3 regions of the Mesorhizobium sp. M2A.F.Ca.ET.042.01.1.1 genome follow, and region 1 is predicted to be linked to each of the others. Evidence: riboswitches for the same ligand, from Rfam matches in the RefSeq annotation. Region 1 holds a riboswitch; each other region holds the start of a gene.

The links. A riboswitch is a leader RNA that binds a small molecule or an ion and turns the genes downstream of it on or off. The one in region 1 is predicted to bind cobalamin.
Region 2: it holds a riboswitch for cobalamin, as region 1 does, so the genes downstream of both, EOA23_RS03645 (aromatic ring-hydroxylating dioxygenase subunit alpha) here and EOA23_RS10055 (DUF1636 family protein) in region 1, are expected to answer to the same signal.
Region 3: it holds a riboswitch for cobalamin, as region 1 does, so the genes downstream of both, EOA23_RS20855 (CbtB domain-containing protein) here and EOA23_RS10055 (DUF1636 family protein) in region 1, are expected to answer to the same signal.

The regions. Positions count from the first base shown of each region.
Region 1 is NZ_RZRX01000048.1:20,155-26,927, reverse strand. Features, by position in the region: gene EOA23_RS10065 (cobaltochelatase subunit CobN) at 1-434, opposite strand, end outside; gene cobW (cobalamin biosynthesis protein CobW) at 465-1,502, opposite strand; gene EOA23_RS10055 (DUF1636 family protein) at 1,505-1,930, opposite strand; cobalamin riboswitch at 1,970-2,175, opposite strand; gene EOA23_RS10050 (winged helix-turn-helix domain-containing protein) at 2,206-3,405, opposite strand; gene EOA23_RS10045 (NADH-quinone oxidoreductase subunit A) at 3,740-4,105, shown strand; gene EOA23_RS10040 (NADH-quinone oxidoreductase subunit B) at 4,096-4,677, shown strand; gene EOA23_RS10035 (NADH-quinone oxidoreductase subunit C) at 4,682-5,287, shown strand; gene EOA23_RS10030 (NADH-quinone oxidoreductase subunit D) at 5,297-6,487, shown strand; gene EOA23_RS10025 (NADH-quinone oxidoreductase subunit E) at 6,489-6,773, shown strand, end outside.
Region 2 is NZ_RZRX01000012.1:40,291-47,063, forward strand. Features, by position in the region: gene ugpC (sn-glycerol-3-phosphate ABC transporter ATP-binding protein UgpC) at 1-885, shown strand, start outside; gene EOA23_RS03635 (DUF680 domain-containing protein) at 961-1,194, opposite strand; gene EOA23_RS03640 (DUF680 domain-containing protein) at 1,264-1,470, opposite strand; cobalamin riboswitch at 1,960-2,162, shown strand; gene EOA23_RS03645 (aromatic ring-hydroxylating dioxygenase subunit alpha) at 2,271-3,518, shown strand; gene EOA23_RS03650 (hybrid-cluster NAD(P)-dependent oxidoreductase) at 3,539-4,639, shown strand; gene EOA23_RS03655 (ferredoxin reductase) at 4,697-5,443, opposite strand; gene EOA23_RS03660 (molybdopterin-dependent oxidoreductase) at 5,483-6,094, opposite strand; gene EOA23_RS03665 (DegQ family serine endoprotease) at 6,219-6,773, opposite strand, start outside.
Region 3 is NZ_RZRX01000141.1:2,956-9,728, reverse strand. Features, by position in the region: gene EOA23_RS20890 (sulfite exporter TauE/SafE family protein) at 1-514, shown strand, start outside; gene EOA23_RS20885 (DMT family transporter) at 519-1,466, opposite strand; gene EOA23_RS20880 (VOC family protein) at 1,681-2,085, opposite strand; gene EOA23_RS20875 (TetR/AcrR family transcriptional regulator) at 2,189-2,821, shown strand; gene EOA23_RS20870 (dienelactone hydrolase family protein) at 2,964-3,542, shown strand; gene EOA23_RS20865 (hypothetical protein) at 3,578-4,057, opposite strand; gene EOA23_RS20860 (CbtA family protein) at 4,309-5,049, opposite strand; gene EOA23_RS20855 (CbtB domain-containing protein) at 5,152-5,361, opposite strand; adenosylcobalamin (AdoCbl) riboswitch at 5,411-5,486, opposite strand; gene EOA23_RS20850 (histidine phosphatase family protein) at 5,592-6,164, shown strand; gene EOA23_RS20845 (PilZ domain-containing protein) at 6,308-6,580, shown strand.

The sequences.
Region 1 (6,773 bases):
TCGCGGAAATAGCCGAGCAGGGCGTCCAGCTCCGCACGCGGCAGGGTCGAGGCTTCGATCAGCCGCTGGTCCTCGTCATGACTTTCGCCGGGCAGCAGCGCCAGCTTGATGCCGCGCTCGCGCGCCACCGCGGCGAGCTGGTCGCAGCCATAGCGCCACCAGTCATAGCCGCCGAGGATGCGGACGAGGACGACCCTGGCGTGGCGGGCGACGCTGTCGATCCAGAGATCGACCGACATCGGGTGGCGAAGATCGCGCAAGGCTGCCAGCCGCATCGAGGGCAGCCGCGCGGCATCGGCCTTCCAAGCAGCGGCCAGGCCGGCGAGATCGCTGTCGGTGAAGGACAGCGCCACGACATCCGCAGGCGTCTGCCTGAGGTCGATCGGCTCGGCGAGATCGTCGAGCGAAGCGGATGTGGTGGCGAGGATATGCATAGCGGTTCGGGTCGGCCTTTCGTATTGGCCTCAGCCGGCGAGGATACGCTCGATCGCCGGGCGGTTCAGCCCCTTGAGGCCAATGACGACGAGCCGCGAGCGGCGGTCGTCCTCGGCCGTCCAGGCGCGGTCGTAATAATGGTTGACGCGCGGGCCGACGGCCTGGAGCAGAAGCCGCATCGGCTTGCCGCCGACCTCGACAAAACCTTTGACGCGCAGCACATTTTCCTGCTCGGCGGCAAGGGCGACGCGCTTGGCCAGCTCGTCCGGACTGGCGATCGACGGGATGTCGATGACGAAGGAATCGAAATCGTCATGCTCGTGGTCGAGCTCATCGTCGTGATGGGTCTTGCGGTTCTCGATATCGTCCTCGACGGCGAGGCCGAGGCCGAGCAGCACCGAAGGATCGACCTTGCCCTGCGCGGTCGGCACGATTTTCACGGCGCGCGCCACATGCTCGCCGATGACGGCGTTGGCGCGCTGAGAGCCCGCCGCGTCCATCAGATCGCTCTTCGACAGGATGATCAGGTCGGCGCAGGCGATCTGGTCCTCGAACACCTCTTCGACCGGATCGTCATGGTCGAGCGAGTCGTCCGCCGCGCGCTGCGCCTGGAGCGCATCCATGTCGGAGGCAACGCGGCCGTCGGCCAGCGCCGGGCCGTCGACCACGGCAACGACGCTGTCAACCGTCACGCGGCTCTTCACCGTCGGCCACTGAAAAGCCTGCACAAGCGGTTTCGGCAGAGCGAGGCCGGAAGTCTCGATCAGGATGTGGTCGACCTTCGGCGTGCGGGACAGGATCTGGTCGAGCGCCGGCACGAAATCGTCGGCGACGGTGCAGCAGATGCAGCCATTGGCGAGCTCGACGATGTTTTCCTCCGGGCAGGTGTCGACGCCGCAGCCTTTCAGGATCTCGCCGTCGATGCCGACATCGCCGAATTCGTTGACGATGATTGCCAGCCGCTTGCCCTTGGCGTTCTCGAGCAGGTTGCGGATCAGCGTCGTCTTGCCGGCGCCGAGGAAGCCGGTGACGACGGTGCAGGGCACGCGGGAAACGGAAGCGTTCATGGTCAGTCCTTCAGCATGTCGAGAGGAGGGATGCGGGCAACCAGGCCGCGCTTGAGGGAATCGGGCCGGCCGCGCCAGGGGATAAGGCCGTCGGCCGAGGTGGCGAAGAGCTTTGCGCCGGCGACGAGGTCGGCGCCGCTGGTCGTCTCCAGATCGCCGAAGACGTAGCTCCAGCAGCCGTCGCGCAGCAGCGCCGCGCTCAGCCGGCGCTTGCAGTTGCCGAGGCATTCGACGGTGCGGATGCGGATGTTTTCGCTCGAGGCGGCGCGGCGCGTGTCATCGGCCAGCAGCGCGCCGGCGCGCGGATGCGCATCGGACCCGGCCTCGTCGCGGCAGGATGAGCAGACGATGACGGTCACGCCGCCCAACGCGTCGGGCTCGGACGAAATGTCCGCGATCTTTGCCGGGAAACTGCCGTTGCGATCCAAAACCAGGCTCCTTGCCCGGAAAACCCGCCGGGCATTCGGATACTTAAAGTCTCAGACGGCAGGTCTCCTGGCTCGCGGGTCGTCGCCTCAGATGCCGCCTTCCCGGGAACATCCCAGTGGTTTTCGGCCGGGGCTCGTCGCTTACAGTTGCGGGGACAGCCGCGGATTTGGGTTTTTGGGCCCGCACCGCATTCCCTCTTGGCTCCTCCCTTTGCCGGGAGAAGACCGTCTGGGTCAAGATTTAGGCTTACGGCTGGGCGCCTGTCAACGCGCGGCTACGACGCCGCGATGTCGGCCAGCGCCGGTCCGAGGTCGCCGGCCGGTGTCACTTCGATTGCCTCCAGGCCGAGCCAGCCCTGCATCTGCTTCAGCTCCTCGAAGAGCTGGGCTGCCGTCTCCGGCGGCGCGTCGGGCTCGGCATAGGCGGCATGGACGCGCAGCACGCTGGCCGGGCGGTCGGCGCGCAGATCGACACGGGCGACGATCCGGTCGCCGAGCAGGAAGGGCAGCACATAGTAGCCGTATTGGCGCTTTTCGGCCGGCGTATAGATCTCGATGCGATAGCGGAAGTTGAAGAGCTTTTCGGTGCGCGTGCGTTCGAAAACGACGGGATCGAAAGGGGCGAGCAGGGCGCGCGCTTCTATCCGGCGTGGGATTCGCGCGTCCTTGTGGAGATAGGCGGGCTTATCCCAGCCTTCGACCTTCACCGGCAGCAATTCGCCGGTTTCGACCAGTTCCTCGATGCGGTCCTTCGTATCGCCGGGCGCCAGCCGGAAATAGTCCCGGAGGTCGCTATAGGTGGCGATGCCGTGGGCGCGGGCCGAGATGCGCAGCAATTCGCGATGCGCCTCCTCGACCGAGGGCACCGGCAGGTCGAGCACGGCCTGCGGCAAAACGCGCTCCGGCAGGTCGTAATAGCGCTCGAAGCCGCGCCGGTAGGCGGTGGTGATGCGCCCGGCCCAGAACAGCCATTCGAAGGCGTGCTTGGCCTCGCTCCAGCCCCACCAGCCGCCATTGCCCTTGTGGCCTTCGATGTCGGAGGCGGCGATCGGCCCGCGATCGGCGACCTCTCTATAGATATCGTCGATCATCTCCTTGCGCTCACGGCCCCATTTAGCCAGGCCGAGATACATCTCCTCGCCCTCCTCGGCGCGCTGCATGCGCCAGCGCAGCAAGGGGTAGGTCTCGACAGGCAGGAACGATGCCTCATGGGCCCAATATTCAAAGACCGCGCGCTTGCGGCCAACGGCGGCGTTGTCGAGGAGCGCCAGCGGATAGGGGCCGAGGCGCGAATAAAGCGGCATGTAATGAGCGCGTACCACGGCGCTGACGGAATCGATCTGCAACAGGCCGGTTCGCGAAAGCACGCGCGCAAGGTGCCGGCGATCCGGAACCCCTGCGGGACGAGGGTCGTTGAACCCCTGTGATCCAAGCGCAATGCGCCTGGCCATGGCGAGCGAGATCTTCTCCTTCATCAGCTGTCCTTGCCCCGATCGTCCGTTGGATTTTTAGCCGGTGATTCCTGCCATGCTAGCAGGCAAATGGCGGGAGATATGTCAGGAGAGAAAAGTGGAGTGAAAAGTGAAGGAAATCAAACAGGAGCGGATCGGACCAGTTTCTTCCGATATGGCGTCCAGGGCCGCGATTTGAACAAGGTTTGACTTGCGTCACCGAAACCGCTGCGCTAACCCTCGCCGCGTTGCAGCATGGGCTCCCTTAAAACGGTTCAGCGGTTAAACTGTCACGCTTCCGCATTAGAGTTCGTTGCTGTAATCAAAGTGAACTGCCCCGCCGAAGGAAAGCCGCCGCATGAGCGCACTCCTGAGTTCATATCTGCCTATCGTGCTGTTCATCGCCGTGGCGATGATCGTGGGTCTGGCGCTCATCATCGCCCCCTTCCTGGTGGCCTATCGCAATCCCGATCCGGAAAAGCTTTCCGCCTATGAATGCGGGTTCAACTCGTTCGACGACGCCCGCATGAAGTTCGACATCCGCTTCTACCTGGTGTCGATCCTGTTCATCATCTTCGATCTCGAGGTCGCCTTCCTTTTCCCGTGGGCGGTGTCCTTCTCGAAGCTCGGCATGCTCGGCTTCTGGTCGATGATGGTGTTTCTGGCGGTGCTGACCATCGGCTTTGCCTATGAATGGAAAAAAGGAGCGCTGGAATGGGATTGAACGACAGTTCAGGCACCCTCGTCGCGCCGAAGCCCAAGGGCATCATCGACCCCAACACCGGCAGGCCGGTGGGGGAGGACGATCCCTTCTTCCTCGAAATCAACAATGAGCTGGCCGACAAGGGCTTCCTTGTCACCTCGACCGAAGCGCTGATCACCTGGGCGCGCAGCGGCTCGCTGATGTTCATGACCTTCGGCCTCGCCTGCTGCGCGGTCGAGATGATCCACACCTCGATGCCGCGCTATGACTCGGAGCGTTTCGGCGTCGCGCCGCGCGCGTCTCCCCGCCAGTCCGACATCATGATCGTCGCCGGCACGCTGACCAACAAGATGGCGCCGGCACTTCGCAAGGTCTACGACCAGATGCCGGAGCCGCGCTACGTCATCTCGATGGGCTCCTGCGCCAATGGCGGCGGCTACTACCACTATTCCTATTCGGTGGTGCGCGGCTGCGACCGCGTCGTGCCGGTCGACATCTATGTGCCCGGCTGCCCGCCGAGCGCCGAAGCGCTGCTCTACGGCATTCTCCTTCTGCAGAAGAAGATCCGCCGCACCGGCACGATCGAACGGTGAACCGATGACCCTGGCGTTGAACGAACTCTCCACCTATCTCGGCGAGAAGCTCTCCGGCCGCATCGGCGAAGCCGTGCTTGCCTATGGCGAGCTGACCGTTTCGGTCGAGCCGGGCAATCTGATCGAGGTGGCGACCTTCCTACGCGACGATGCGCGCTGCCAGTTCATCTCGATCATCGACATTTGCGGCGCCGACTATCCGTCACGCGCCAAGCGTTTCGACGTCGTCTATCACCTTTTGTCGCCGAAACAGAATGTGCGCATCCGCCTCAAGGTCCAGGCCGACGAGGAAACGCTGGTGCCGTCGCTGACCGCTGTCTATCCCGGCGCCGACTGGTACGAGCGCGAGACCTACGACCTTTATGGCGTGCTGTTCTCGGGCCATCCCGATCTGCGCCGCATCCTCACCGACTACGGCTTCGAAGGGCATCCGCTGCGCAAGGATTTCCCGCTGACCGGCTTCGTCGAGGTGCGCTACGACGACGAGGCCAAGCGGGTCATCTACGAGCCGGTCGAGCTCAAGCAGGAATTCCGCAATTTCGACTTCCTCTCGCCCTGGGAAGGCACCGACTACGTGCTGCCCGGCGATGAGAAGGCGAAGGCAAACTGAGGCGCCACGATGGCTGAAACCTCCGTCCGTAATTTTAACATTAACTTTGGACCTCAACACCCTGCAGCGCACGGTGTTTTGAGATTGGTCCTCGAACTGGACGGCGAAGTTGTTGATCGCGTCGATCCGCATATCGGCCTGCTTCACCGCGGCACCGAGAAGCTGATCGAGGCCAAGACCTATCTTCAGGCCGTGCCCTATCTCGACCGGCTCGACTACTGCGCGCCGATGAACCAGGAGCATGCCTTCGCTTTGGCCGCCGAGCGCCTGCTCGGCATCGAGGTGCCGAAGCGCGGGCAGCTGATACGCGTGCTCTATTCCGAGATGGGCCGCATCATGTCGCACATCTTGAATGTGACGACGCAGGCGATGGATGTCGGCGCGCTGACGCCGCCGCTGTGGGGCTTCGTCGAGCGCGAAAAGCTGATGGTGTTCTACGAGCGCGCCTCGGGTTCGCGCATGCATGCGGCCTATTTCCGGCCGGGCGGCGTGCACCAGGATTTGCCGCAGAAGCTGGTCGAGGATATCGGCAAGTGGATCGACCCGTTCCTGAAGTCGATCGACGACCTCGATGCGCTTTTGACCGGCAACCGCATCTTCAAGCAGCGCAATGTCGATATCGGCACCGTTTCGCTGGCCGACGCCTGGGCCTGGGGCTTTTCGGGCGTGATGGTGCGCGGTTCGGGCGCCGCCTGGGACCTGCGCAAGGCGCAGCCTTATGAATGCTATTCCGAGATGGATTTCGACATCCCGGTCGGCAAGAACGGTGACTGCTACGACCGTTATCTTGTGCGCATGGAAGAGATGCGCCAGTCGGCCAAGATCATGCGCCAGTGCGTCGATCTGCTGCTCGGCAAGGAAAGCGCCGGCCCGGTGTCGAACCTCGACGGCAAGGTCGTGCCGCCGAAGCGCGCCGCGATGAAGCGCTCGATGGAAGCGCTGATCCACCACTTCAAGCTTTATACCGAGGGCTATCGCGTGCCGGCCGGCGAGGTCTATGCGGCCGTCGAGGCGCCCAAGGGCGAATTCGGCGTTTATCTGGTCTCCGACGGCACCAACAAGCCCTATCGCTGCAAGCTGCGCGCGCCGGGTTTCGCGCATCTGCAAGCCATGGATTTCCTGTGCCGCGGCCACATGCTGGCCGACGTCACCGCCGTGCTTGGCTCCCTCGACATCGTGTTTGGTGAGGTCGATCGCTAAAATGTCAGTTCGTCGTCTCGCAGATGCCAGCGTCCAGCCAGCCACCTTCGCCTTCAACGAGGCTAATGCGGCGGCGGCTGAGCAGTGGATCGCCAAATACCCGAAGGGGCGCGAACAGTCGGCCATTATCCCGCTGCTGATGATCGCGCAGGAGCAGGAAGGCTGGGTCACCAAGGCGGCGATCGAGACGATTTCGGACATGCTCGGCATGCCGCGCATCCGTGGTCTCGAGGTCGCGACCTTCTACACACAGTACCAGCTCAATCCGGTCGGCACGCGCGCGCAT
Region 2 (6,773 bases), on a different contig from region 1:
ATCGCCATGGTGTTCCAGTCCTATGCGCTCTATCCGCACATGACCGTCTACGACAACATGGCCTTCTCGATGAAGATCGGCAAGGAAAGCAAGGCCGAGATCGACAAGCGGGTGCGGCAGGCCGCGGAAATCCTGCAGCTCACCAAATATCTCGACCGCCTGCCCAAGGCGATGTCGGGCGGCCAGCGCCAGCGCGTCGCCATCGGCCGCGCCATCGTGCGCAACCCGAAAGTGTTCCTGTTCGACGAGCCGCTGTCGAACCTCGACGCCGCATTGCGCGTCGCCACCCGCATCGAGATCGCCAAGCTCAAGGAATCGATGCCGAACACCACCATGATCTATGTGACGCACGACCAGGTCGAGGCGATGACGCTGGCGGACCGCATCGTGGTGCTGAAGGACGGCCGGGTCGAGCAGGTCGGCACGCCGATGGAACTCTACAAGCGTCCGGGCAATCTGTTCGTCGCCCAGTTCATCGGCTCGCCGGCGATGAACATATTGCCGGCAAAGATCGAGAAGGCCGGCAATCCGACCGTGGTCAGCCATGTCGGCGACCGCAAGGCGACGGTGCCGATCGCGACGCCTGCCTCGGCGAATGGCGCGGCGGTCAGCTTCGGCGTGCGGCCGGAGGATCTCGCGATCGCCACCGGTTCCGACTACCTTTTCGAGGGCAAGGTCGACTATATCGAGCAACTCGGCGAGGTTCAGCTCGTCTATATCGATATCGGCCGCGCAGACCTGCCGCTGGTCGCCAAGCTGCCGGGCAATATCGAGGTCAAGCGCGGTGAGACACTGCGGCTCAACGCAAGCGCCGGCGATCTGCATATTTTCGACGCCGACGGCCATTCCTTCACGCTGCATCGCGAAGAAGCGAAGGCGGCCTGAGCGCAGAGCCGCTGCGGCAAAGAAAAAGCGGCGGGCCTCGGCCCGCCGCTCCTGTTTTCAAATCACGGTCGGCTGTTAACGATTGCCGAAGTGGTCGCGGTCGGCGCCCTGCGGAGCCGACTTCTGCCCGTCGCGCGACGAATTCAGCAGCTTGTAGACCGGCGAGTCGGTGCCGATCGACGAGGTGCGGGTCGTATCCACGGCGGGAGCCGGCTGGTTGACGCCGCTGTTGCCGTAATTGTCGCTGCCCGCGAAAGCAGCCGAGGAAACCGCCATGAGAGCCGCGGTGGCAAGAATGATCTTTTTCATCTCAGTACTCCTGAATTTACTGATCCGACCGAGGCGACGGGCAAACCCGTCGCCGTTCGAAGTCGGCTGTCAGTTGTTACCGAAAAGGTTGCGGTCGGCGCCCGTGGTGACAGGCTTCTGTTCAGCCGGTTCGGACTTGCGGACCGAGGCTGTGTAAGAAGAGTCGACCGTGGCGGCCGGCGGGTTGGCCGCCTGCGCGTTGTAATTGTCGCTACCGGCAAAGGCGCTGCCGGAAATTGCCAGAAGGGCGGCGGCAGTGAGAACAATCTTTTTCATTTTTGCTACTCCAGTATTTTTATTCAGTCCGTCTAGCGGCGTGTCTTGGGAATGAAATCGCGTCGTTCGGACAGCGCTGATTTGGGTGAGCCGATCGCCGGATTCCAATCACGAAGTTTTTTCGTCTGGACCATGAATCCGCATCTTGAAGTTTTCATAAGCATGCCTATGACTATATTTTTATCGAGTTTAATCAAGGACTTATGTGAGTTCGGCAGTTGGCTCACCAAGTGTGTCGGAGCGCCAACGTTCACAGCATCCTGTACGCACCGTCAACAGAAACGAACCGTTCGGTTCGATTTTAGAATCTGCTAATAGTCACTTTTTGATACTGTTAACCATCGGAGCCTTCCTGAAGCTCGTCCCGAGGAGTTCTGGAAGCCGAGGCATGGCGCAAGGACGAGACTCAGCACCGTCAATATGCCGCCCATTGTCGCGCCGCATGGATGCGATGTCGTTTTCATGCCGACGGGAAACCGGCTGTCGTGGTTAGATCAGGCCATCTCAGGTGCCGCTTCGTCGCGACGAGGCGGAGAATTGGGAAGCCGGTCGAAATCCGGCGCTGCCCCCGCAACGGTGGTGGAGTGAGGTCGCAACGGGAGACCACTGGGCCATGGGCCTGGGAAGGTGTTGCGACCGCCCGCGAGGGCAACTCCAAAGCCCGGAAACCAGCCAGAGACATTTTGAACTCGACTGATCGCGGTGGGCGGTCAAGAGGCGGACGGCGCGTGCCCGGCCCTGCCGGTGGCGGTCGTTCTTCTCCATCACCACCAGTTCAGTCCTTGATGCGAGGACAGGACATGGATGCGCGCAACGACATGCTGAGGCTCCTGCAGAGCCGCAAGCCGGGCTACTCGCTTGAGCAGCCCTTCTACACCGATCCCGACTATTTCAAGCTCGATATGGAGCTGATCTGGTATCGTGACTGGTTGTTCATCGGCCATGATTGCGAGCTGCCGAAACCAGGCAGCTACATCACCGTTCAGATCGGCGATTATCCGGTGGTGCTGGTCCGCGACCAGAAGGGAAGGATCAACGCTTTCCACAACTCCTGCCGGCATCGCGGCAGCCGCGTGTGCAACACCGACAAGGGCACCGCCGCCAAGCTGGTCTGTCCCTACCATCAGTGGACTTACGAGCTCGACGGGCGGCTGCTGTTCGCGCGCCAGATGGCGGAAGGATTCGACAAGAGCCAGTTCGGCCTGAAGCCGGTCGCCTGCGAGAGCGTCGGCGGCTACATCTTCATTTGCCTGGCAAAAGAGCCGGCCGACTTCGCGCCGATGCGCGCCATGATCGAACCCTATCTCCTGCCGCACCGGCTGAGCGAGGCGAAGGTCGCGTTCGAATCGACGATCGTCGAAAAGGGCAACTGGAAGCTCGTCTGGGAAAACAACCGCGAGTGCTATCATTGCGCCGGCAACCATCCGGAACTGTGCAAGACCTTCCCGGAAGCGCCGACGGTCACCGGTGTGCAAGGCGCCGACAGCGATCCGGAAATGCTTGCGCACTGGGCGAAATGCGAGGCGGCGGGTCTGCCGAGCCGGTTCCGGATCGACCCGGCCGGGCAATACCGCGCGACGCGCGCGCCGCTGCTGCGCGACGCCGTCAGCTACACGATGAGCGGCAAGCGCGCCGTGGCGAACAACCTGTCCGCCAGCGTCGCCGCCGACCGCATCGGCACGTTGATGCACTACCATTACCCGACCACGTGGAACCACATCCTCATCGATCACGCCGTCACCTTCCGTGTGCTGCCGATCAGCGCCACCGAGACCGCGGTGACGACGAAATGGCTGGTCCACAAGGACGCGGTGGAAGGCGTCGACTACGATCTGGCAGAACTCACCCATGTCTGGACCGAGACCAACGATCAGGACCGCCGCATCGTCGAGGAAAACGCGCTCGGAATCCTGTCGCCGGCTTACGAGCCCGGTCCCTATTCCGAGTTGCATGAGGGCGGCGTCATCCAGTTCGTCGAGTGGTACACCTCCTTCATCGGTCCGCGCCTCGCCGAAGGCGGTCGCCCGGCGCTGCGCAGCGTCGCCTGAAGGCTGAGGAGATGAACGCGATGACGGATCTCGGCCTCTATCGCCATCTCGACGAGATGGCGCCCTGGAACGACAGGCTGCAGGTGCTGGAAGTGATCGGCGTCAGCGACGAGGCGCCGCAGGTGAAGACGTTCACCTTCCGCTCCGACAATCAGACCTGGTTCCGCTACAAACCCGGGCAGTTCGTGACGCTGGAATTGCCGACGGCAGACGGGCCGCTGATGCGGACCTACACGCTGTCGTCCTCGCCGTCGCGGCCGTTCTCGATCGCGGTGACGGTGAAAGCGCAAGCCGACAGCGTCGGCACGCGCTGGATGTTCGACAATCTGAAGCCCGGCGTCCATGTGAAGGCCTACGGGCCGGCCGGCGATTTCTCGCTGCACAGCCATCCGGCGGCCAAATATCTGTTCATTTCGGCCGGGTCCGGCGTCACGCCGATGATGTCGATGCTGCGCTGGCTGAACGACTGCGCGCCCTGGACCGATGTCGGCTTCGTCAACTGCGCGCGGCGGCCGGAAGAGATCATCTTCCGCAAGGAGCTCGAACTGCTCGGCAGCCGCATGCCCGGCCTGTCGCTCGGCTTCATGATCGAGGAGCGATCGAGCCGCGAGGGCTGGTTCGGCCATATGGGCCGCATCGACGCGATCCGGCTGCCGCTCCTGGCACCCGACTTCCGCGAGCGGGAGATCTTCTGCTGCGGGCCCGACCCCTTCATGCGCGCCGTGCGCCAGATGCTGGAGGCCGCCGGCTTTGACATGAGCCGCTACCATCAGGAGAGCTTCGCCGCGCCGGCCCTGGAAGAAGTCCCCGCGCCGTTCGCTATGCCGGCCGGCGACGACGCCATGCCGCTCGCGGAGGCGGTGACCCCGGTCCGCTTTTCGCTCTCAAATGTCGATGCGGAATGCGTCGCCGGACAGACCGTGCTGCAGACGGCGCGCGCTTCGGGCGTCAGGATCCCGGCGGCCTGCGAATTCGGTCTCTGCGGAACCTGCAAGGTGAAAAAGGTCTCGGGCGAGGTCTCGATGAGCCACAATGGCGGCATTCTCGATCACGAGATCGATGACGGCTATATCCTGGCCTGCTGTTCGAGGCCATTGTCAGCGCTGGACATCGAGGCCTGAAGGCTTGTCGGTCGAGGCGAGGACCGTTGCGGGATCATCGTCGTCGGGATCATGCTCCTAAACCCCGTAGCGCTCGGTCCGGATGATCCCCGCCGGGACACCGGCGCCGATCAAGGCGTCGGCGGCGGCTGACACGAACGCATTCGAGCCGCAGACATAGGCGAGCTTCGGCGCCTTGGGCAGGCGCTCGACGGCCTGCGCCATCATGCGGGCGTCGACGCGCCGGGAATAATCGGAGGGGCGCCTCGCCGGCTCGCGGGTCAGCGTCAGCACCAGATCGAACCCGTCGCGACGGTCGTCCAAGCCGATCAGCTCGTCGCGAAAAATCACCTCGTCCCAGATCCGCGCCGAAAACACCAGCGCAACGGGCGTCGCCTTGTTGCGCAGCGTGCGATGGCGCACCATCGCCATCAGCGGCACGACGCCGGAGCCGCCGCCGACCAGAAGGATCGGCCCGCCGTCGCTCTCCTCCCAGATGAAATGGCCGCCCAGCGGTCCGCGCAGCTCGATCTCGTCGCCGACGGCGGCCACGTCGTGGAAGAAGGGCGAGACCTCGCCGTCGTCGAGCCGCTCGATCGCCAGCTCGACGCCGCCGCTTGCTTCCGGCGCCGAGGCGATGGAATAGGAGCGGCGCGCCTGATAGCCGTCCGGCGCCGTCAGCCTGATGTCGACATGCTGTCCGGCAAGGTGAGCGAAAGGCCGCGACGGCTGGAACCAGAAGCTGGTGACGCGCGGCGTGCGCTTTTCGATGCGGGTGATCGTGGCTGCCTGCCAGGGCGATTGCGGCGACGGCTCGGCGCTCATTGATCACCCCTCACGGAATCGCCCCTCACGGGTCGCCCCTTATGGATCGCTTGAATAGCGCTGCTCGCGCCAGGGGTCGCCATACATGTGATAGCCGCGAAGTTCCCAGAAGCCTGGTTCGTCGCGCTCGGTGAACTGCAGCCCGTTCACCCATTTGGCCGACTTCCAGAAATAGAGATGCGGCACCAATAGCCGCGCCGGCCCGCCATGATCCGGCGTGATCGGCTTGCCTTCATAGAGCAGCGCCACCATCGCCTTACCGGTGACGAGGTCCTTGGTCGGCACATTGGTGGAATAGCCGTCAAAGGACAGAGCCAGCGTGTAGGCGGTCGGCGGCTCGATGCCGGCGTCGGCGAGGATGTCGTCGATCATGACGCCCTGCCAGGGCGTGTTGAATTTTGTCCAGGCCGTCACACAATGGATGTCGCGCGTCATCTTGCTTTGCGTCAGGGCGTTGAACTCGGCCCAGTTCCATTTCTTGATCGGCTTCGGCCCCTGCTTGAGGGTGAAAGACCAATCCTCCGTGCGCACGCGCGGCGTCGGCCCCGCCGAAAGCACGGGAAAACCCTGCTCCAGATACTGGCCGGGCGGAATGCGCGCATCGGTGTCGGAAGGGGGACGCCGTCCGGAAAAGAAGCCGCGCGTGACCATCAACACATCCCTCGTGCCGGATTTGATCGACCGTAGGGAGTGTTCTCGAATACGCCTCGGGGGGCAACAGAAATCTTGAGGCAGAGCCCGCCGGAGATACCGGCAGGCCCTGCCGAAGCGCTTCTCAGCCGGCGGCGAAAGGCACGGCGACGAAGATCTGCGCGTCGCCGCGATCGATCAGCAGGAGAACCGACTTCTTGCCGGATTTGCCGGCCTCGGCGATCGCCTGATTGGCCTGCCTGGCCGTCCTTACCGGCGTCTGGTCGACGCCGACGATGACATCGCCCGGCTGGATGCCAGCGGCCGAAGCCGCCTTGTCCGGATTGACCCGCTCGACCACCGCGCCGCGCTGGTTGCCGGCAAGGTTGAGCTGGTCGCGGATATCGGGCGTGAGGTCGGTCAGGCCGAGGCCGAGCGAGGGAACGCGCAAGCCCTGTTCGGCCGACGGGCTGCGGCCTTCATTGCCGTTCGAAGCCGTCTTCTGATCTTCGGCGTTGCGGCCGACATCGGCGGAGATCTGCATCGCCTTGCCCTTGCGCCAGATGTTGACGGTCTCTTTGGCGCCGGGCGACACGTCGGCGACGGCGCGCGACAGATCCTTGGGGTCCTTGATTTCCTGGCCGCCGAAGCCGGTGATGACATCGCCGGTTTCGATGCCGGCCTTGGCCGCCGGCGACCC
Region 3 (6,773 bases), on a different contig from region 1:
ATTGGCTCGCGGATTGCTCGCCTCGCTTGCCCTTTCCTTCACCCATATCACGCTGGCGGTGCTAATCGCGGTGCTGGCGCTGCCGCTCGTCTCGATCTCGCTGGGCAGCGTCGGCCGCGCTCCCGCGCTGGAAACGCTGAGCCGTGGGCTGCTCGGTCTGATCGGCGTGTGGATAATCTGGCGCGCGCTGCGCGGCCGTCACCATCATCACGTTCATGAGGGCGAAGCTGTCGGCTTCATGGCTGGACTGATCCCTTGCCCGCTGACGCTGTTCGTCATGACTTATGCCATCTCGCGCGGCATACCCTGGACCGGACTTGTCTTCGCTGTCGCGATGATGGTGGGCGTCGCGATCACGCTCGGTATCGTCGTGCTGCTGGCGGTGCTGTTCCGCAGCGGATCGGTTGCCGCGCTGGAACGACTTGGATCGAGCACGGCCGGCGTGGCCACCTTGCTGGAGATGGGGACCGGGCTGATTCTGGTTGGCGCGGCATTGCATCAGATCTTCGGGTAGCGCGTCACCGCACGCTGATCAGCGCCGTGCCGGCGATGGCGAGAAGCGCGCCCGCCCACGCGGCCGCGGTCGGCCTTTGGCCGCTGCGCAGCCACACCATCGGCAGGATGATTACCGGCGTCATCGAGGACAGCGTCGAGATGATGCCGACATTGCCGGTGCGCAACGCGGCCATCAGGCAGGACATGCCGAGCGAGGTGCCGACGAAGGCGGACAGCACGGCGAGTCCGACCGTGCCGAACTGGACGGCCTCCCTTTTACCCTTGCCGAACGGCGTTGCCGTGAGCGCGATGAACAGGATGACGGCGAGCCCGGAACGCAGCGCCATGGCCGTGAACGGCTCGACGCCGGCGGCCATGGCCGGCCGCGCCAGAAGCGTGCCGATCGCCTGGCCGAGCGCCGTCGTGACGCCCAGCACAATGCCTGGTCCCATGCGGCCGGTGAGCGGCGAGCCGGGCACGGTGCTGACCGGCACGGTGGAAGGGGTGACGACCGGCATCGCCGGCGCCAGCTCGCCTCGCTTGAGGAAGCGCCGCGGCATGCCGATGGCAAGCACGATGCCCGCCAGCACCAGCGCCACGCCCAGCGCCTGCCAGCGGCTGATGGTTTCGCCGAGCACCAGATAGCCGAGCGCCAGCGCGAAGGGCGAGGTGAGCGAGAAGAGCAGCGCCGTGATGCGCGGGCCCACCGAATAGATGGTGGCGAAATAGGTCGTGCTGGCGATGCTGATGCCGGCGAAGCTCGACCCGGCAAGCAGCCAGAACTCCCTCCCGCCGATCGTGTGCCAGCCGCCGATCGCCAGCGACACAGAGCCGGTCATCACGAAGGTGGCGAGCATCTGCCAGCGGGCAAGCTGAAGGAGGGGAACGCGCCCCTTGAGCTCGCTGAGGAACATGGAGCTCAGCGCGCTGCACAAGGCGGCGGTGACGGCAAGGGCTTCGGAGACGAACATGGCTGGCGGCTGCGGCGATTCCACCCAGGATTGGGCAGGCGCCGATGCTTACGCCAGCTCGCCGCAATGCGCTAGCCGGACCGGCGCCCGCAGGGGCATGCACCGGGATATCAAGTCGAGGACGACGGCGGGCTTGGCCCGAACACAGGAGCGACGGGGCGTATGCCCCGCCGGTTCCATAGCTTTATTCCGGCAAGAGGGCGATACGGACGGTCTATTGCATGGCTGCTGGGTTCATCCACAAGAACTCCCAGACATTGCCATCCGGGTCTTCTATGTGACGGTTGAACATGAAGCCGAGATCCTGTGCCGGGTTGGGATCGGCGCGACCGCCCGCTGCAACACCTTTCTCCATGACCGCGTTGACCGCGTCCTTGCTGTCGACGGTCAGCGCGATCAGCATCTGGCTCTCGCGCCTGGCATCGCCGATCGGCCGGGCTGTGAACTGGCTGTAGTGCTGGTGCGTCAGCAACATGACCCCGATCGATTCGGAGAACATGATCGAGCTGGCCTGGTCGTTCGAGAACTGCGGGTTGAGCGTGCCGCCGATCGCGAGATAAAACTTGGTCGCTGCCTGCAGATCGCGCACTGGCAGATTGAGGAAGAGCATCTGGGTCATCGGGTTGAAACCTCCGTTTCATTGACGGGTACTAGTCAGTCTAGTACTGTGTCGATGGCTATCATGCGGGAACGGTACCGTCTAGTACTGATAGAGGGGCGCTATGAAAATTGCTGTTGAGACCAGATCGGCCCGTAAGGATCGTGAGATCATCGAGGCGGCGACCGCCGCCTTCATCGCCAAGGGCTATGATGGGACCAGCATGGAGGAGATCGCCACCAGGGCGAGCGCTTCCAAGCAGACTGTCTACAAGCACTTCACGGACAAGGAGACGCTTTTCACCGAAGTCGTGGAGTCCACCGCTTCTCAGGTCAACGACGTTGTCGAGTCCGTCACAATGCTGCTTTCCGAGGCGAAATTCCTGGAGGGCGGCCTGCAGCAGCTTGCCCGGCGATTGACCACGACGCTGATGAACGACGAGTTGCTGAGGCTCCGGCGTCTGATTATCGCCAATGCCGATCGGATGCCGCAGCTTGGCCGCAGCTGGTACGACAAAGGCTTTGAGCGCATGCTTGCCTCGGTGGCGGAGTGCTTTGAAAAGCTCACCAGCCGAGGCCTGTTGCAGACCGGCGATCCTCGTTTGGCGGCCAGCCATTTCTTTGGCATGCTGCTTTGGATTCCGATGAACGAAGCCATGTTCACCGGAAGCAACCCGCGCTCGAAAGCCGACCTTGAGCGCCACGCCGATGCCTCGGTCGAAGCGTTCCTTGCCGCCTATGGGGCACGCTCGAAATAGTCGCGCCGGCCTGGCACGATCTGCTCAGCGCAACGAACCGCATTACGTCGCCTGGTGTCGCAGGAGGTCGGCCGGCCTCAGCCAGTTAAGCAGCGCCTGAGAGTCCAACGCGATCGGCTAGGGGACGGCGGAGGGAAAGCGAATGGCTACTATCGTACTCTTTCACTCGGTGCTGGGCCTTCGGGCGGTGGAGCAGCAAGCCGCTGAGAGAATGCGAGGCGCCGGCCATGATGTTGTGACGCCGGACCTGTACGCGGGATTAACGGCGCCGTCGGTCGACGAAGGGCTTGACCTGATGGGCAAGGTCGGGTGGGAAATCATCTGCGGCCGTGCCAGGGCGGCGCTCCTCCAGACTTCTCGAGACGCGGTGCTCGCAGGCCATTCGATGGGAGCTGGGGTGGTAAGTGCCGTTTGGCCAGAAAGAATCGCTGCCGCGGGCGTTGTGCTGCTGCATGGCCTTGCCGATATTCCCACAAATGTTCGTCGACACATTCCGGTCGCGGTCCACGTCGCCGACCCGGATGCGTTTGCGCTGCCTGAACAAGTTGCCGGCTGGTCGGCGGCGGCAAAGCGCAGCCAAGTCAAGGCGGAGATTTTCACCTATCCGGGGATCGGCCATTTCTACACCGATCGGGCGCTGCCGGACTATAATGCGCCCGCAGCCGAACTGACTTGGTCGCGCGTTCTGGCTTTCCTGGAAACGATCGCACGAAAGACTTGAAACGGTTCGGTGATATTGTGAGACGCTGAATCGTTCTAGACGGTGCCGGCCCGCGGCGAGGGCAAACGGAAGATCGAGCACGCGGCGGCGATCAGCGCCGCCATCGTGACCAGCAGCACCGCCAGGCTCGGTAGGTGGAAGACAATGTCTTGCCATCTGGGCTCGATCACCGCGCCGGTGCTGAAGGCCTCGCCGCTGTACTGGCACAGGATCCAGGACGCGCCGCTGCGCACCATGTCGGCGTCGATGTCGGAGATCAGCGCCTTGGCCTCGCGTTCGGCCGCGGGCATCGTCGCCATATAGGCGAGCAGCGCCTTGGCGGTGGCGAGATAGGCGTGGCTGCATTCGTTGAAGGGGCTTTCCTCGTCGCCGAGGCTTCCCGGCATCAGGCCCCAGAGGCAGTATGTGAATTGCAGATTGCCGTGATTGTAGAGCCGCCTGAAGGTCGGATCGGTCACGGTCTGGCGTTGGGCAAGGTCGAGGATGTCGCCGCGATAGCGCGCGATCACCGCCATCTGGCCGTGGGTGAGGCTGGGGATCTGGATGCCCGGGGGAGGCGGAGCCGACGAGCCACTATGCGCCTGCGCCGAGGCTGCCGCCAGCAGGGCGAACAGTGCCGCAACCGAGCAATTCCAGAAAAAGTGTGCCGCGGTTTTCCGTCCGGAATTGCGAGAAAACAAAAGACCAAAGCGGCTCAGCGGTCGTGTCGACCGTTGAGCCGCTTTGGCCGCCAGGGCGAGGAACCGTGGCGGCCAACGCATGGGTTTCAGGCGTAGCGGCGGGCGGGGCCGCGCTGGTCGCGCACTGCAACCACGCGCTCGGCAACAGCGCCGAAGCCGAGTCCGACGACGGTCCACAGCACCAGCTGGATGCCGAGCGAGGCGACGCGGAATTGCCACAGCACCGTCGCCGAGAAGTTCTCCGGCACTTCGTTGATGTCGGGCAGGGCCGCCTTCACCAGCGCGAAGACGACGAGGAAGGCGAGCCCAGCCACGATCGAGGCATTCCAGGCGCCGAGCCTGCTCCACAGCCGCTGCGCCAGGCCGACCGCCGCCACCATCGCGGCGATCGAGATGACGATCATGATGAAGAACAGTTCGGTGCGGTAGGCGATGGTTTCGGGATTGCCGACTGCGGGCGGGTTGGCCGGGTATTTGAGGCTCGGAACCACGATCACGGCAAGGAAGCCGAGCAGCGCCAGCAGCGCCGAGGTGCCGCGCGGGCCGAGCGAGCCCAGCCGGCCATAGGCATAGGCGAAGACCAGCGAGAACAGCCCGCCAAGCGCCGCGCCATAGACCAGCACGCCGGTCGCCAGACCGATGCCTGCCTGCTTGGCGCGGCTGACCATCTCGGGCTCCGGCGCCTCGCCGGCGGCCTGCGCCTGCTGTTCCTCGAAGGCGATCGCCTTGTCGACCTGCGGCTCGCCATAGACGCGAGCGAAGGCGAACGCCAAAATCCCCGCCACCAGCCCGACAAGCATGCCGCGCAGCAAAAGTTTTCCGACCATGTCAGAGTCCCTTCAAGCAATTTCCCGGAAAAATTAAGCGTTTTCCGCCCGGAATTGCGTCAGACCAAAACTTAGGACGGTTCAGCCTTCGCTGAAACGCTCCTAGTGGCAGGGGAAGCCGAGCAGGTGGCGGCCGTCATGCACGAATTCATGCACTACCGTGCCGCGGATCAGCGACGTCGCGCCTTCTTCCGCGCCGACGAAATAGATCATCAGCATCAGCATCAGGCCGGCGAAGATTGCCCAGGGCAGAAGCTCGCGGACGGGAATCGCAACCGGGCCGTAGGTCGGGGCGAAGGTGGTGTCGGACATTTTGACCTCCTACTGGGATGCTGCGTCCCGTTGATCCAACTGTGGCTGCGGGATAAGGCCTGACTTTCGGCTGGTGCCGATCACAGTGGCGCGACCGTGCCGGACTCGCACCGGCTTCCAATCCCTATAGCGCTAAAACACTTGTCAGCACTTCGTTCGCCTGTCAACGACATGTAATGGTCAACGCGGCTTCGCCTGGCCGAAATTTCACTGGACCACGGAGTTTTGGCATGTTCGCCCGCCTGACGATGATCGCAAGCGGCGCGACGCAGGCCGCGCGCAAGGGCCGCTTTCCGACGGACGAGGCGCCGGAGCCGAGCGCCCTCGATCGCGCCGGCGCGATCGCTTCGTCGCTGCGCCGGGCCGACCGCGTCTGGACAAGTCCGGCGCTTGCCGCGCGCAGGACGGCCGAGGCGCTCGGCCTGGATGCCACGGTCGAGCCGCTGCTTGCCGAGCAGGATTTCGCGCGCTGGGCTGGCAAAAGCTTCGAGCAGGTGCAGGCCGAGGACCCGGCAGGCATGGCGGCCTGGTTCGCCGATCCGGACGCTGCACCCCATGGCGGCGAATCGCTTGCCGCCGTCGCCCGGCGGGGTGCCGCGCTGATGGAGCGGCTGGCCGGCGAGGGCGGGCACACCATCGCGCTCACCCATGCCGTGCCGATCCGCGCCGCCATCGTGCATGTGCTGGGCGCGCCGCTCTCCTCGGTTTGGAAGATCGACATCGAGCCGCTGTCGTTCACCGAGTTCCGCAGCGACGGCCGCCGCTGGGTGCTGCACGCGAGCGGAGTCGCCGGCGCGAGATAGCGCCGGAAACAGCTTTTCTGCTGACCTTGGGCCGCGGTGAAGACGAATCCTGCTGTTTCAGCAACCGCTAACGGAACGGAAACGCCTTGCTGCTATGGTGCTGCCCTGTGGCGAGGAGAGCCTTGCCTTAGGAGCCGCCGGATATGGCCAATTATCCCGAGACCGAGCGCCGTCTTCATGCGCGCGAATTCGTACTCAAGGAAGCCACGATCATTGCCGGTGCCGTCAGGATCGGCTGCTCGGTCAGGAATCAGCACGAGCAGGGCGCGGAGTTGCGCGTCGCCGCCGATACGGACATCCCGGAACGCTTCCTGCTCGAGGTCCCAGCCGACGATATGATCTATCGCGCCCTGGTGCGGTGGCGGCGCAACGATCGCATCGGTGTGGCGCTCTACAGCAACGCGCCGAGGGGCTGACGCGTGGTCCTCGGCAATTCGTGACTTGATCCTGTCCGGATGGAATGCAACCCGGCACATCGGGAACGCAACCGCGGCGCGTGCGTTCATGAGGGCCGATCAACTGGGATTTTCGCGCATGAGCAGGACAGCCGTTTGGGTGGCGCTGATCGCTATCATTCTCGTGGGCCTCTATTTGTTGCAGCACAATGGC